One region of the Achromobacter aegrifaciens genome, then DNA from elsewhere that is predicted to be linked to it. Evidence: predicted binding sites of a transcription regulator. Region 1 holds the regulator's gene; each other region holds the start of a gene.

Region 1 (4,804 bases):
GGCCAGGATCTCGCGGCGCGAGATCTGGTCGCCGGCGCGCAGGATCAGCACCATGGCGTGGTAGTCGCCGGGGTTGCCGATACCGTAGATGCAGGACACGGTGCCCACGATGATGGTGTCGCGGCGTTCCAGCAGGCTCTTGGTCGCCGACAACCGCATCTGTTCGATGTGCTCATTGATGGACGAATCCTTTTCAATGAACAGGTCGCGCGTGGGGACGTACGCCTCGGGCTGGTAGTAGTCGTAGTACGAAACGAAGTACTCGACGGCGTTCTTCGGGAAGAACTCCCGCATTTCGGCGTACAGCTGGGCGGCCAGGGTCTTATTGGGGGCCAGTACCAGCGCCGGGCGCCCCATGCGGGCGATGACGTTGGCCATGGTGTAGGTCTTGCCGGAGCCCGTCACGCCCAACAGCGTCTGGAACATCAGGCCGTCTTCGACCCCTTGGGTCAACCCCTCGATGGCGGTGGGCTGATCGCCCGCCGGCGGATAGGGTTGGTACAGATGGAACGGGCTGCCCGGGAAATCGATGAATCCAGGGCCTGGCGCGGACGGATCCGCCACGGCCGATGCCGCCGCGGGATCGGCCGCCAGGTTCGCTGCGGCCCCCGCCGTAATCGGGTCTATTGCGCTCTTAGGCATGCTAGACTCTTCCAGGGTAAACCCCTCATTATCCACAGCAGCCTGTACTGCGTCCACCCACCTCATCAGACTCCCATGAGCACCCTTTTCGATTCCGTCGAACTCGCCCCGCGCGACCCCATTCTTGGCCTGAACGAACAATACAACGCTGATACGCGTCCCGGTAAAGTCAATCTGGGCGTGGGCGTGTACTACGACGATCAGGGTCGCATCCCCCTGCTGGGCGCGGTCCGCAAGGCCGAAGCCGCCCGCATCGAAGCCGCCGCCGCCCGCGGCTACCTGCCGATCGAAGGCATCGCCGGTTACAACAACGGCGCGCAAGCCCTGCTGCTGGGCAAGGATTCCGCGCTGGCCGCCGCCGGCCGCGTGCTGACCACTCAGGCCCTGGGCGGCACCGGCGCGCTGAAGATCGGCGCTGACTTCCTGCGCCAGCTGCTGCCGACCTCCAAGGTCCTGATCAGCGACCCCAGCTGGGAAAACCACCGCGCCCTGTTCGAGCGCGCCGGTTTCGAAGTCGGTACCTATTCGTACTACGACGCCGCCACGCGCGGTTTGAACTTCGATGCCATGCTGGCCGACCTGAAGGCCGCGCCGGCCAAGACCGTCGTCGTGCTGCATGCCTGCTGCCACAACCCGACCGGCGTGGACCCCACCGCCGACCAGTGGAAGCAGATCGCGGCCGTCGTGAAGGAAAACAATCTGGTCCCGTTCCTGGACATCGCCTACCAGGGCTTCGGCGACGGCCTGACCGAAGACGCTTCGGTCGTGCGCATGTTTGCCGATCTGGACCTGACCATGTTCATCAGCTCCTCGTTCTCGAAGTCGTTCTCGCTGTACGGCGAGCGCGTCGGCGCGCTGACGGTCGTCGCCGGCAGCAAGGACGAAGCCACCCGCGTGCTGAGCCAGCTCAAGCGCGTGATCCGCACCAACTACTCCAACCCGCCCACCCATGGCGGCACGGTGGTGTCGACGGTCCTGAACACGCCTGAACTCTTCGCGATGTGGGAAGAGGAACTCGCCGGCATGCGCGACCGCATCCGCCTGATGCGCAAGCAACTGGTCGACAAGATCAAGGAACACGGCGGCAAGCAGGACTTCAGTTTCGTGCTGCAGCAGCGCGGCATGTTCTCGTACTCGGGCCTGACCGCGGCGCAAGTGGATCGCCTGCGCGAAGAGCATGGCGTGTATGCCGTCTCCAGCGGCCGCATCTGCGTGGCCGCGCTGAACAGCGGCAACATCGACAAGGTCGCCAAGGGCATCGCGGCCGTGCTGTAAGCCATTTGCAGCGCACAGGCCCACGCGGGCCTGCCGTCAGGAACGGGACCTTCGGGTCCCGTTTTTCTTTTGGTCCGGACCGGCTTCTTCTTTTGGTCCAGACCGGCTTGCTTTTTTGCGCTGCGTCCCCCAGAATGGCGCTGTATATATGTACAGTCCGCTAGCACCGGATCATCGCCATGGCCAGCAAACTCACTGATCGCCAACAACAAATCCTGGATCTCATCAGGCAGACCGTCACTCGCACCGGCTTCCCGCCGACGCGTGCCGAAATTGCCCTGGCCCTGGGTTTCCGCTCCCCCAACGCGGCGGAAGATCATCTCAAGGCGCTTGCCCGCAAGGGCGCCATCGAACTGACGGCCGGCGCGTCCCGCGGCATCCGCCTGAAAGACACCTCCCCTGCTCCCACGCAAAGCTCGCTGCCCATGCCGGGCCTGGCGCAGTTGCTGCTGCCGCTGGTCGGCCGCGTGGCCGCAGGCAGCCCCATCCTGGCTGCCGAGCACGTCGAACGCGAGGTTGGCGTCGATCCCAATCTGTTCGCCCAGACGCCCGACTACCTGCTCAAGGTGCGCGGCATGAGCATGCGTGACGCCGGCATCCTGGAAGGCGACCTGCTCGCCGTAAAGAAAGCCTCGGAAGCCCGCAACGGCCAGATCGTGGTGGCCCGCCTGGGCGACGACGTCACGGTCAAACGCTTGCAGCGCCAGAACGGCCACATCGAACTATTGCCCGAAAATCCCGACTTCGAACCCATCGTGGTCGAAGCCGGCCAGGATTTCGCGTTGGAAGGCATCGCGGTGGGCCTGATCCGCACGCACGCGCTGCACTAGCCCCCACTACTCCCGCGTTTGCGCGCGGCATGAAAAAAACCCCGCCAAGAAATTGACGGGGTTTTTTGTTGGAAGCTTGATCCAGAAGGGGCGCCGCTTACCGGCGGCGTCCCTCCCGGTGTCCATCAGTGCTTGAGCACCGGGTCGGTCGAACCAGGTTCGGCAGGCTTGGCCACCAGGGGTTCCTTGACCGCTTCTTCCTCGGCCAGGGGCTCCGGCAGGCGCTCCAGCGCCAGTTCCAGCACCTTGTCGATCCAGCGCACCGGCACGATCTCAAGGTGGTTCTTGACGTTGTCCGGGATCTCCGCCAAATCCTTGACGTTTTCTTCCGGGATCAAGACCGTCTTGATACCGCCACGGTGAGCCGCCAGCAGCTTTTCCTTCAGGCCGCCGATGGGCAGGACTTCGCCGCGCAGCGTGATCTCGCCGGTCATGGCGACATCGGCGCGCACCGGGATGCGCGACAAGGCCGACACCATGGCCGTGGTGATCGCGATACCCGCGGACGGACCGTCCTTGGGCGTGGCGCCTTCCGGCACGTGCACGTGCATGTCGTGCTTTTCGAAGACGCTGTCGGCAAAGCCCAGACGGCGGGCGCGGGAACGCACCACGGTGCGGGCCGCCTCGACCGACTCCTTCATCACGTCGCCCAGCGAACCGGTGCGTTGGATGACGCCCTTGCCCGGCATGTCCGCGACTTCGATCGTCAGCAGGTCGCCGCCAACTTCCGTCCAGGCCAGACCCGTCACCTGACCGATCTGGTTTTCCTTTTCGGCCATGCCGAAGGCGTAACGGCGCACGCCCAGGAAATCGCTCAGGTTGTCGCCCGTGACGTTGACCGGCTTGACCTCGGCGGTCTTGCCTTCGGCCTTGGCGCGGTCGCTCTGGGTCAGCAACTGCTTGATGACCTTGCGGCAGATCTTGCCCACTTCGCGTTCGAGCGCACGCACACCGGCTTCGCGGGTGTAGTAGCGCACGATGTCGCGCAGCGCGCTGTCGTCGACCGTGAGTTCGCTATCCTTCACGCCGTTGTTCTTCATCAGCTTGGGCAGCAGATGGTCGCGGGCGATGTGGATCTTCTCTTCCTCGGTGTAACCCGACAGGCGGATCACTTCCATGCGGTCCAGCAGCGCCGGCGGAATATTCAGCGTGTTGCTGGTAGCCACGAACATGACGTCGGACAGGTCGAAGTCGACTTCGATGTAGTGGTCCTGGAACGTGTGGTTCTGTTCCGGGTCCAGCACCTCGAGCAGCGCCGACGAGGGATCGCCGCGGAAATCCATGCCCAGCTTGTCGATTTCATCGAGCAGGAACAAGGGATTGCGCACGCCGACCTTCGACATGTTCTGGACGATCTTGCCCGGCATGGAGCCGATGTACGTACGACGGTGGCCGCGGATTTCGGCTTCGTCGCGCACGCCGCCCAGCGCCATGCGCACGAACTTGCGGTTCGTCGCCTTGGCGATCGATTGGCCGAGCGAGGTCTTGCCCACGCCCGGAGGGCCGACCAGGCACAGGATCGGCGCCTTCACCTTGTCCACGCGCTGTTGCACGGCAAGGTATTCCAGGATCCGTTCCTTGACCTTTTCCAGACCGTAGTGGTCGTTGTCCAGCACCGTTTCGGCGTTGCTGATGGAATTGTTGATCTTGCTCTTCTTCCTCCAGGGGAGGTTGATGAGCGTATCGATGTAGTTGCGCACCACGGTGGCTTCGGCCGACATGGGCGACATGAGCTTGAGCTTCTTGAGCTCGGCATCGGCCTTCTTGCGCGCCTCTTTGGGCATATGGGCAGCGATGATCTTCTTTTCGAGCTCTTCGATGTCCGCGCCCTCTTCGCCTTCGCCCAACTCCTTCTGAATGGCCTTGACCTGCTCATTCAGGTAGTAGTCGCGCTGGCTCTTTTCCATCTGCTTCTTCACGCGGCCGCGAATCCGCTTTTCGACCTGGAGGATGTCGATTTCGGTTTCGAGTTGCGTGAGCAGACCTTCGAGGCGCTCGGAGGTGCCAACGATCTCGAGCATCTTCTGCTTCTGCTCGAGCTTCAAGGGAAGATGCGC
Region 2 (4,804 bases), on a different contig from region 1:
ATGCCGCCGACACCCGGGCCATCATCGCCGAAACAGCGGTGACCGACATTACCGAGCGCGGCGCCACGCGCATGGACGACCAGACTTCCGAGGCCTCGATGGAGCGCCGCAAGAAGGAAGGCTATTTCTGATCGCTTGACACGCCGGCATCAGCCGGCGACCAGGAACGCACATGAACGCACTCAACGATTCTTTTCTTTCCGGCGCCGATACGGGCGTGCTGCGCCTGATCACCGCCGGCTCGGTGGATGACGGCAAATCGACGCTGATCGGCCGCCTGCTGTATGACAGCAAGGGCGTGTTCGCCGACCAGCTGGACGCGATCTCGCGCGCCAAGCACAAGCGCGTGGCGGGCGACGGCATCGACTTTTCGCTGCTGACCGACGGCCTGGAGGCCGAACGCGAACAGGGCATCACCATAGACGTCGCCTACCGTTACTTCTCGACGCCCGCGCGCAAGTTCATCATCGCCGACGCGCCGGGCCACGAGCAGTACACGCGCAACATGGTCACGGGCGCGTCGACCGCCGACGTGGCCGTCATCCTGATCGACGCCACCCGCGCGGCCGACGGCGTGCTGCTGCCGCAGACCAAGCGGCACAGCACCATCGCGCGCCTCTTGGGCATCCGCCATATCGTGGTGGCGGTCAACAAGATGGACCTGGTGGACTGGGACCGCGCCGTCTTCGAGCGCATCCGCGATGCTTATGCGGATCTGGCAGGCAAGCTGGGCATCGAGCACTTCGACGCCTTGCCGCTGTCGGCGCTCAATGGCGACAACGTCGTCACCTTGTCGCCGCAGACGCCGTGGTACGGCGGGCAGCCTTTGCTGGCCTTGCTGGAATCGCTGGACCTGGCAAGCGACGGCCGCGCCTTGCCGCTGCGCTTTCCGGTGCAATGGGTGGCACGCCATGACGGCAGTCGCAAGGATGACTTCCGCGGCTATGCCGGCCGCGTCGCCAGCGGCGTGCTGCGGCCGGGCGACGAGATCACGGTGCAACCCTCGGGCGTGACGGCTGTTGTGAGCGAAGTGCGCGCCTTCGACCGCGCGCTGGATGAGGCGGTGGCGGGCGACTCGATCACGCTGGTGCTGGATCGCGACGTGGACGTGTCGCGCGGCGACGTGATCGTGCATGCGTCGGCGCCGGCGCAGGTCGCGCGCGAATTCGAAGCCGAGCTGTGCTGGCTCGATGCGCAGGCCTTGAATCCCGCGCGCAAGTATCTGTTGAAGTCGGGTACGCGCCTGACCTCGGCGAAGATCCGCGCGGTGCTGTCGCATCGTGACATCCACGAATTGCAGGAAGTGGAGAACACCGAGGGCACGCTGCGCATGAACGACATCGGACGCGTCACGCTCACCACGCGCGAGTCGTTGGCGGTCGATCGTTATGCCGATGTGCCCGCGACGGGCGCATTCATCCTGATCGACGAGGCCACGCATCAGACTGCTGCGGCAGGCATGTTGCGCTAATCCGCAAGAGGCCGGAAAACAACGGGTTTCCAGCCCCTGCGGGACCTGTTGTTTTTCTGCTAGATCCAGTATTGGCGCGTGTTTCCGGGCGATCTCGCCTGGTGAAATCGATTTGTCCGGACGGCGCCGGCGTCTTGCGGTAAAGTGGGGCTGTCTTACGAAAAGGCTTTTGGTGCTTGTCAAAATCACTGTGTTTTTGTACAGTAGTTTTCATGGCACGCACCGATCATTCTTTTCCCGCCGGTTCTGGGTCCCCGGCTGCCGCCCCCGCCGCCTTGCGCGGTCGGGGTGCGGTTACTAATGTTCGGCATCGCTTTCAGCGCGATGACCGCGTGCAGGTCGACGACGGCTGGTCCTCCTCCGGCCTGCCCGCCGACTTCATAGATTCCGTCCCCGATAATTTCCCCGAAGCTGCCGCCGGCGAGCAAGCCGCCCGCGTCATTCCCATCCTGCCGGATGCGCGCATAGCGCCCGCCGCTCCCAAGACCACGGTCACTGCTGAAGAAGCGCGCAAGATGCTGTCGCGCAACGATTCGCCCGATATCCCCTTCGACGTGGCGGTGAATCCGTACCGGGGCTGCGAGCATGGCTGCGTCTATTGTTACGCCCGGCCCACGCATTCCTACCTGGGCCTGTCGCCCGGGCTGGACTTCGAAACCCGGCTGGTGGCCAAGGCCAACGCGGTAGAGGCCCTGCGCGCCGAACTCGCGCGGCCCGGCTACAAGCCGTCTCCCATCAACATCGGTTCCGCCACCGACGCCTACCAGCCCATCGAACGCGAATGGCGGCTGACGCGCGGCCTGCTGGAACTGATGCTGGAAACCCGCCATCCGCTCACCATCGTCACCAAGAACGCGCTGGTCGCCCGCGACCTGGACCTGCTGGCCGCGCTGGCCGAGCAGAAGCTGGTGGTGGTGTACATGAGCATCACCACGCTGGACGCCGGCATGGCCCGCACGCTGGAACCGCGCGCCGCCGCGCCGTGGCGCCGGCTGGAAGCCGTGCGCAGCCTGACCGACGCCGGCGTGCCGGTCGGCGTGCTGGTCGCGCCCATCATCCCGTTCATCAACGACGAGTCCATGGAGCACATCCTCCAGGAGTCCAAGGCGGCCGGCGCGCACTATGCCAGCTACACCGTCCTGCGCCTGCCCTGGGAGGTCAAGACCCTGTTCGAGGATTGGCTCAACGCCCATTTCCCGGACCGCGCCCAGCGCGTCCTGCATCGCATCGAAGACCTGCGCAATGGCCGCCGCAACGATCCCAACTTCGGGTCGCGCATGCGCGGAACCGGCGTCTGGGCCGATCTGCTGCGTCAGCGGTTCACCATCGCCACGCGCAAGCTGGGCCTGAACCGCCATCGCCTGGCGCTGGACTGCGACCGTTTCCTGCCTCCTGCCGCAACTGCGGCGAAGGCTGCCGATTTCCTATCCCCGGTTGGCGCGCAAGCGTCTTCAGGGGTCCCTTTTCCCGCCGTATCGCCCGCAGCCGGCGGCGCGCACGGGCGCGCAGCGCGCCAGTTGCAAGCCATGGCCGCAGGCCAGTTGTCATTGTTCGATTGACCGCCGGCTGCCGCCGCGGATGCCTGCCGGGGGGCTACGCCTGGCGCTGGACCGTCTTTCCTAGGAGTTCCCATGAACACCGCTGATATTTCCGTCTTGTCGGACGAACTCGTCGTTACGCTGAACCCGCTGCGCCGCGGCACGAACCGCGCCCGCGCCTGGTGCGCCCGGGTGGCCGGCATGGCGCTGCCCTGGAACACCTCCGGCGCCGATGTCGAGCCGCGCCGCCGCGTGCGGCCCGGCTCCGCGCCGGCTCGCTGGCCGTTCCCGCCCGCGCCGGCCGAGGCTGGCGCGCCGGCAGGCCCGGCCGTCGCCGCGCCGATGCCTGCGCCCGCAGCACCGGTCGAGGCCGCGGTTGCCGCCGCGCCTGCCGCGCGCGAGCGCAGCCTGGGTAACGCCACGGTGGAACCCGTGACGGCTCAAGTGACCATGAAGGCCATGGTGATAGATGTGGTGATGGTGCTGGCCTGGGGCGCGATCATTCCTGGCCTGATGTGGCTGGGCGCGGCCGCCGGATTCTGAACGGTCGGATGCCCGGCGGTAGCCGGCAGGCAAGGCGTAACCGGTACGCGCCAGCCCCGCCAGCCGGAACTGCCCGGAGCAGGGTTCGTCAGCTTGAACCCAGCAGAACGACGCCCGCCAGGATGGCCAGGCAGCCAGCCAACCGGCCCGGTCCGACTTTTTCGCGCAGCAGGAACATGCCGGCCAGGGTGCCCAGCATCATGGACATTTCCCGGGCAGGGGCTACCAGGCTCAGCGGCGCGCCGTTGCGCAGCGCGTACAGCACCAGGATGTAGCCCAGCGGCGACAAGAGGCCCACGGCCAGCGCCAGATGCCAGTGCCCGCGCATGGCCTCCCAGGACTGGGGGCGGCGGCGCAGCATGTGGGGGGCCATCATGGTCGTGCGGGTCACGCAGGTAAACCAGTCGAATAGCACGGGGCTGATCAGCAGCACCTTCACGCCGTAGGCGTCGACGACGGTATAGGCCGCGATGAACAGGCCGATCACCACGCCCCAGCGCACGCCCACCCAGGCCTGGGCCTGCTTGAAAATGGCCAGGCGGCCCTGGGTTGCGATCAGCAGCACCCCGCCCACTACGCAAAGCATGCCGATGATGCCGGTGCTGGTGGCGGGTTCGCCCAGCAGCAGAAAGGCGCCGGTGGTGGACAGCAGCGGCCCGGTGCCCCGTGCGATGGGGTAGACCACAGACAGGTCGGCCACCTGGTACCCGCGTTGCAGGCACAGGCTGTAGCCCAGATGCAACAGGCTGGAAGTCAGGATGGCGCCGACCACGGGCCAGGTCCAGGTCATGCCGTCGTGCAACAGCACCCAGATGACCCACGGCGCATACAGTACCGAGGCGCACAGGCCATAGGCGAAGACGAAGGGAGCGCCCACCATGGCCGCGCGCTTGGCGAGCAGATTCCACGTGGCGTGGGCCATTGCCGCCAGGACGACCAATATCAGGGACGAATACGACATGAAGGAACAGCGCCAGATGACGTGTTTGTTACAGAAGACGGAAGGGTACTCCAAACCGCGAGAACCGGGGCCATGTTACCTGATGCCCGGAGCGATTTTTGGTGTAGAATCATTGGTTTGCCAAATCTCATCCTCTGCTTGCGGCACATGCAACGGGAGCTGGCCTTAGCGTCAGTTGGCCGTGCAACACGCGATGGATGCGGGCTTGTGCTTATAGCGCAATCCTGCAGAAGCCACGTGAACAACATCGAACGGCAAAAGTTTTAGTCCGCAAAGACATGATGATCTAGG
Region 3 (4,804 bases), on a different contig from region 1:
CGCTGCACGGGCTTCTGCCCGTCGCCCACGTCCGGCAGGGCGCGGCCGCGCACCACGGACACCGCGTAGTCCAGATAGGCTTGCTCGGCGTAGCGCGCCAGGGTGATGGCGGCGTCGCCATCGCCACCGCCATCGCCATCGCCGCCGGGCGGATTGGAATCGAACAAGCCGGGTTGATTGCTGTCGGTCATGATGTATTCAGGTAGACAATTTCATCGAAACGGCGTCAAAGCGCCTGCGCGGACGACATCAGCTGCGTATCGGCGACATGCGCGCGCAACTGGGTCCGCACCGCATCCAACGTGGCGGCGTCCTGCCCGCGCTTGGGGATGATCACGCCTTGCAAGGTGCCGAGAATGACATAGAGATGCTGTGGGGTTTCCTCGACCCGCCGCACATCGGACCAGTCCATGCGTCCGGAGGCGGTGGCAGTGGTATCCGTGATGCCGTCGGGGCCGAAGTCCAGCTGATGCCGTCCCAGGAAAAGCTCGTCGGGCTGACGCTTCAGCATGCGGCGCGTGTTCATCCTGACCAGCGAGGGCAGGACGTACTCGTAAGCCAGCGCCAGGAGCGCAAGAATGCCCAGGCCCACCGCCAAGCCCTGGAAATACACGGGCAGGATCCGCCCCCAGTTCGGCGTATTGCCGTCCCAGGTCTGCCAGATCAGGTAGGCCAGCAGGGCCACGATCATCAGGACCGCGAAACGCAGATGGGAGCGGTAGCGGCGGCGGCGCAGCTCCGGCCGCTTGTACACGTAAGCGGCGAAGTCGGCGTAGTCGTCGGCAGTCATCTGGACGTCCATGCGGGCCGAGCCGGGCGCGGACCCGGCCATCAGATGTCCAGCTCCGCCAGATTGCCCTTCTCTTCGATCCAGGCGCGGCGCTGCGAGGACTCGCCCTTGCCCATCAGCATGTCGAACATGCGGGTGGTGTCTTCGGGCGTCTGGTCGCCATAGCCCACGGGCAGGAGGCGGCGCGTGTCCGGATTCATGGTGGTTTCCCAGAGTTGCTCGGGATTCATTTCGCCCAGGCCCTTGAAGCGGCTGACGGCCCAGGCGCCTTCACGCACGCCTTCCTTGCGCAGCTTGTCCTGCGCGGCCTCGAGTTCGCCTTCATCCAGGCAGTAGATCTTGCGCGCCGGACGCTTGCCCTGCGCCGGCACGTCCAGCCGGAACAGCGGCGGCTTGGCCACGAACACGTTGCCGGCTTCGACCAGCTTGGGGAAGTGCTTATAGAACAGCGTCAGCAACAGCACCTGGATGTGCGAACCGTCGACGTCGGCGTCGGACAGGATGCAGATGCGGCCGTAGCGCAGGCCCGACAGGTCCGGGGTATCGCCGGGACCGTGCGGGTCCACGCCGATGGCGACGGAAATGTCATGGATTTCGTTGTTGGCGAAGAGCCGGTCGCGATCCACTTCCCAGGAATTGAGCACTTTGCCGCGCAGCGGCAGGATGGCCTGGAATTCCTTGTCGCGGCCCATCTTGGCCGAACCGCCCGCGGAGTCGCCCTCGACCAGGAAGACTTCGGTGCGGGTCGCGTCGCTGGATTCGCAATCGGTCAGCTTGCCCGGCAGCACGGCCACGCCCGAGCTCTTGCGCTTTTCGACCTTCTGGGCCGAGCGCTGGCGCGCCTGGGCCTGGCGGATGGCCAGTTCGGCCAGCTTCTTGCCGTATTCGACGTTACTGTGCAGCCACAGGTCCAGCGCGCTCTTGGAGAAGCCGCCGACCAGGCGCACCGCGTCGCGGCTGTTCAGGCGTTCCTTGATCTGGCCCTGGAACTGCGGATCCAGCACCTTGGCCGACAAGACGAAGCTGGCGCGGGCGAACACGTCTTCCGGCAGCAGCTTGACGCCCTTGGGCAGCAGGCTGTGCAGCTCGGCGAAACCCTTGACCGCGCCGAACAGGCCTTCGCGCAGGCCCGATTCATGGGTGCCGCCGGCAGGCGTCGGAATCAGGTTCACGTACGACTCGCGCACGGCGTTGCCGTCCTCGGTCCAGGCCACCACCCACTGGGCGCCCTCGCCTTCGGCGAAGTTCTCGTGGTCGGCCCCGGCGTACTGTTCGCCTTCGAAGAACGGCACCATCAGCTCCGCCCCGGCCAGCGCCTCGGACAGATAGCCGCGCAGGCCGTCCTGGTACTGCCAGGTCTTGGTGTCGCCGGTTTTCTCGTTGACCAGGGAAACCTTGACGCCCGGCAGCAGCACGGCCTTGCTGCGCAGGAGGTGTGTCAGCTCGCCCAGCGGAATGTTGGGGCTGTCGAAATACTTGGCGTCCGGCCAGACGCGCACGCGGGTGCCGGACTTCTTGCGGCCACCCTGGTCGTAGGGCGCCAGGGGCTCGGCCACGTCGCCGCCCTTGAAGACCAGGCGGTTGACGGCGCCATCGCGCCACACCACCACTTCCAGGCGCGTGGCCAGGGCGTTGGTGACGGACACGCCCACGCCGTGCAAGCCGCCGGAAAAGGCGTAGGCGCCGCCGCCCGCCTTGTCGAACTTGCCGCCTGCGTGCAGGCGCGTGAACACCAGCTCCACCACGGGAGCGTTCTCTTCAGGGTGCAAGCCAACGGGAATGCCGCGCCCGTCGTCCTCGACGGAAACGCTGCCGTCGACGTGCAGCGTGACCTGGATCTGCTTGCCGTATCCGGCCAATGCCTCGTCTGCGGCGTTATCAATGACCTCCTGCACGACGTGCAGGGGGTTTTCGGTTCGGGTGTACATGCCCGGGCGCTGGCGCACGGGCTCCAGTCCCTTCAGGACGCGAATGGACGCCTCGGTGTAACGTGGAGTGGCCAAGTTATCCCCAACATCTGTGGAAAAAAACCGACATTTTACGGATAAGTCCAGATTCTGCGCGGCTCCCAGTGGGATGAGCACGACCTGACCAGCTCCGAATTCGGTAGGATGGTGACAGTCACAGCCAGCGCATCGGGTCGGTACCGCCCGGATCGCGACAACTGCGCCGCAACATCCTACACAAATCCAGCAACTCCTGTTGTTATTAACAGTGGTATGCCTGTTGATATTGACAGTGGTATGCTTGAGTCCATCCACAAACAAGAACAACGGCGGGGCGCGTCCCTTTTTACGCGCCTTTTGCTGCCGAACCGAGAATCACCATCATGAGCGACCAAATCAAGAACGTCAGTGACGCCAGCTTCGATGCCGATGTGTTGAAATCCGGCCAGCCGGTGCTGGTGGACTACTGGGCTGCCTGGTGCGGCCCCTGCAAGATGATTGCCCCGATCCTGGAAGAAGTCGCCACGGAGTACGCTGGCCGCCTGACGATCGCCAAGCTGAACGTCGATGAAAACCAGGGCACCGCCACCAAGTACGGCATCCGCGGCATTCCCACCCTTATGCTCTTTAAAGACGGCCAAGCCGCCGCCACCAAAGTTGGCGCGCTGTCGAAGTCGCAACTGACCGCATTCCTGGACGGCGCGCTGTAAGCCGCGTGCCGTGAACGAAGGCGCCGCCCTCGGGGCGGCGCTCATTCAATACCGCGTGTGCCCGTCCGTGGCGCGCCGCCAGAACTCTCCTTCACTTTCCCCCAAAAATCCACCGCGATGCACCTCAACGAACTGAAGGCGCTGCACGTCTCGCAGCTGCTGGAAATGGCCGCCGGCCTGGAAATCGAGAACGCCAACCGCCTGCGCAAGCAGGAGCTGATGTTCGCCATCATGAAACGGCGCGCCAAGCAAGGCGAGCAGATCTTCGGCGACGGCGTCCTGGAAGTCCTGCCCGACGGCTTCGGCTTCCTGCGCTCGCCCGAGACCTCGTATCTGGCCAGCACGGACGACATCTACATCTCGCCCTCGCAGATCCGCCGCTTCAACCTGCACACCGGCGACTCGATCGAAGGTGAAGTGCGCACGCCCAAGGACGGCGAGCGCTATTTCGCCCTGGTGAAGGTGGACAAGGTCAACGGCGTGGCGCCTGAAGCGATCAAGCATCGCATCATGTTCGAAAACCTGACGCCGCTGCACCCGAACCGCAACATCCGCCTGGAACGCGACATCAAGAGCGAGGAAAACCTCACGGGCCGCATTCTTGACGTCTTCGCCCCCATCGGCATGGGCCAGCGCGGCCTGATCGTCGCCAGCCCCAAGTCCGGCAAGACGGTGATGATGCAGCACATCGCGCACGCCATCACCACCAACTACCCCGACGCGGTCATGATCGTCCTGCTGGTGGACGAACGCCCCGAGGAAGTGACCGAAATGCAGCGCACCGTGCGCGGCGAAGTGGTCGCCTCGACCTTTGACGAACCCGCCACCCGCCACGTGCAGGTCGCGGAAATGGTCATCGAGAAGGCCAAGCGCCTGGTCGAAATGAAGAAGGACGTGGTGATCCTGCTGGACTCGATCACCCGTCTGGCCCGCGCCTACAACACCGTGGTGCCGGCCTCCGGCAAGGTGCTGACCGGCGGCGTGGACGCCAACGCGCTGCAACGCCCCAAGCGCTTCTTCGGCGCGGCCCGCAACCTGGAAGAAGGTGGTTCGCTGACCATCCTGGGCACGGCGCTGATCGAAACCGGCAGCCGCATGGATGAAGTCATCTATGAAGAATTCAAGGGCACCGGCAACTCCGAAGTCCACCTCGAGCGCCGCCTGGCCGAAAAGCGCGTCTACCCGTCGATCAACCTGAACAAGTCCGGCACCCGCCGCGAAGAGCTGCTGATCGCCCCCGACCTGCTGCAGAAGGTCTGGGTGCTGCGCAAGTTCATCCACGACATGGACGAAGTCCAGTCGATGGAATTCATCCTGGACAAGATGCGCGCCACCAAGACCAACGCCGAATTCTTCGA

Evidence for each region. The regulator LexA, encoded in region 1, represses DNA repair genes until DNA is damaged. The targets are predictions, from matches to a motif close to ACTGTATNNNNATACAGT.
Region 2: HV793_RS23220 (PA0069 family radical SAM protein) is a predicted target of LexA. The motif match lies at 1,659-1,676, and genes of this name have one in related genera.
Region 3: HV793_RS29865 (DNA topoisomerase IV subunit B) is a predicted target of LexA. The motif match lies at 2,989-3,006, and genes of this name have one in related genera.

The regions. Positions count from the first base shown of each region.
Region 1 covers NZ_CADIKO010000002.1:1,447,207-1,452,010, forward strand. The annotation lists gene uvrB (excinuclease ABC subunit UvrB) at 1-642, opposite strand, end outside; gene HV793_RS17900 (amino acid aminotransferase) at 718-1,917, shown strand; gene lexA (transcriptional repressor LexA) at 2,097-2,747, shown strand; gene lon (endopeptidase La) at 2,873-4,804, opposite strand, start outside.
Region 2 covers NZ_CADIKO010000003.1:921,359-926,162, forward strand. The annotation lists gene cysD (sulfate adenylyltransferase subunit CysD) at 1-131, shown strand, start outside; gene HV793_RS23215 (sulfate adenylyltransferase subunit 1) at 173-1,471, shown strand; gene HV793_RS23220 (PA0069 family radical SAM protein) at 1,684-3,030, shown strand; gene HV793_RS23225 (hypothetical protein) at 3,103-3,552, shown strand; gene HV793_RS23230 (EamA family transporter) at 3,641-4,513, opposite strand.
Region 3 covers NZ_CADIKO010000007.1:110,701-115,504, forward strand. The annotation lists gene parC (DNA topoisomerase IV subunit A) at 1-191, opposite strand, end outside; gene HV793_RS29860 (YcxB family protein) at 227-832, opposite strand; gene HV793_RS29865 (DNA topoisomerase IV subunit B) at 832-2,793, opposite strand; gene trxA (thioredoxin TrxA) at 3,120-3,446, shown strand; gene rho (transcription termination factor Rho) at 3,564-4,804, shown strand, end outside.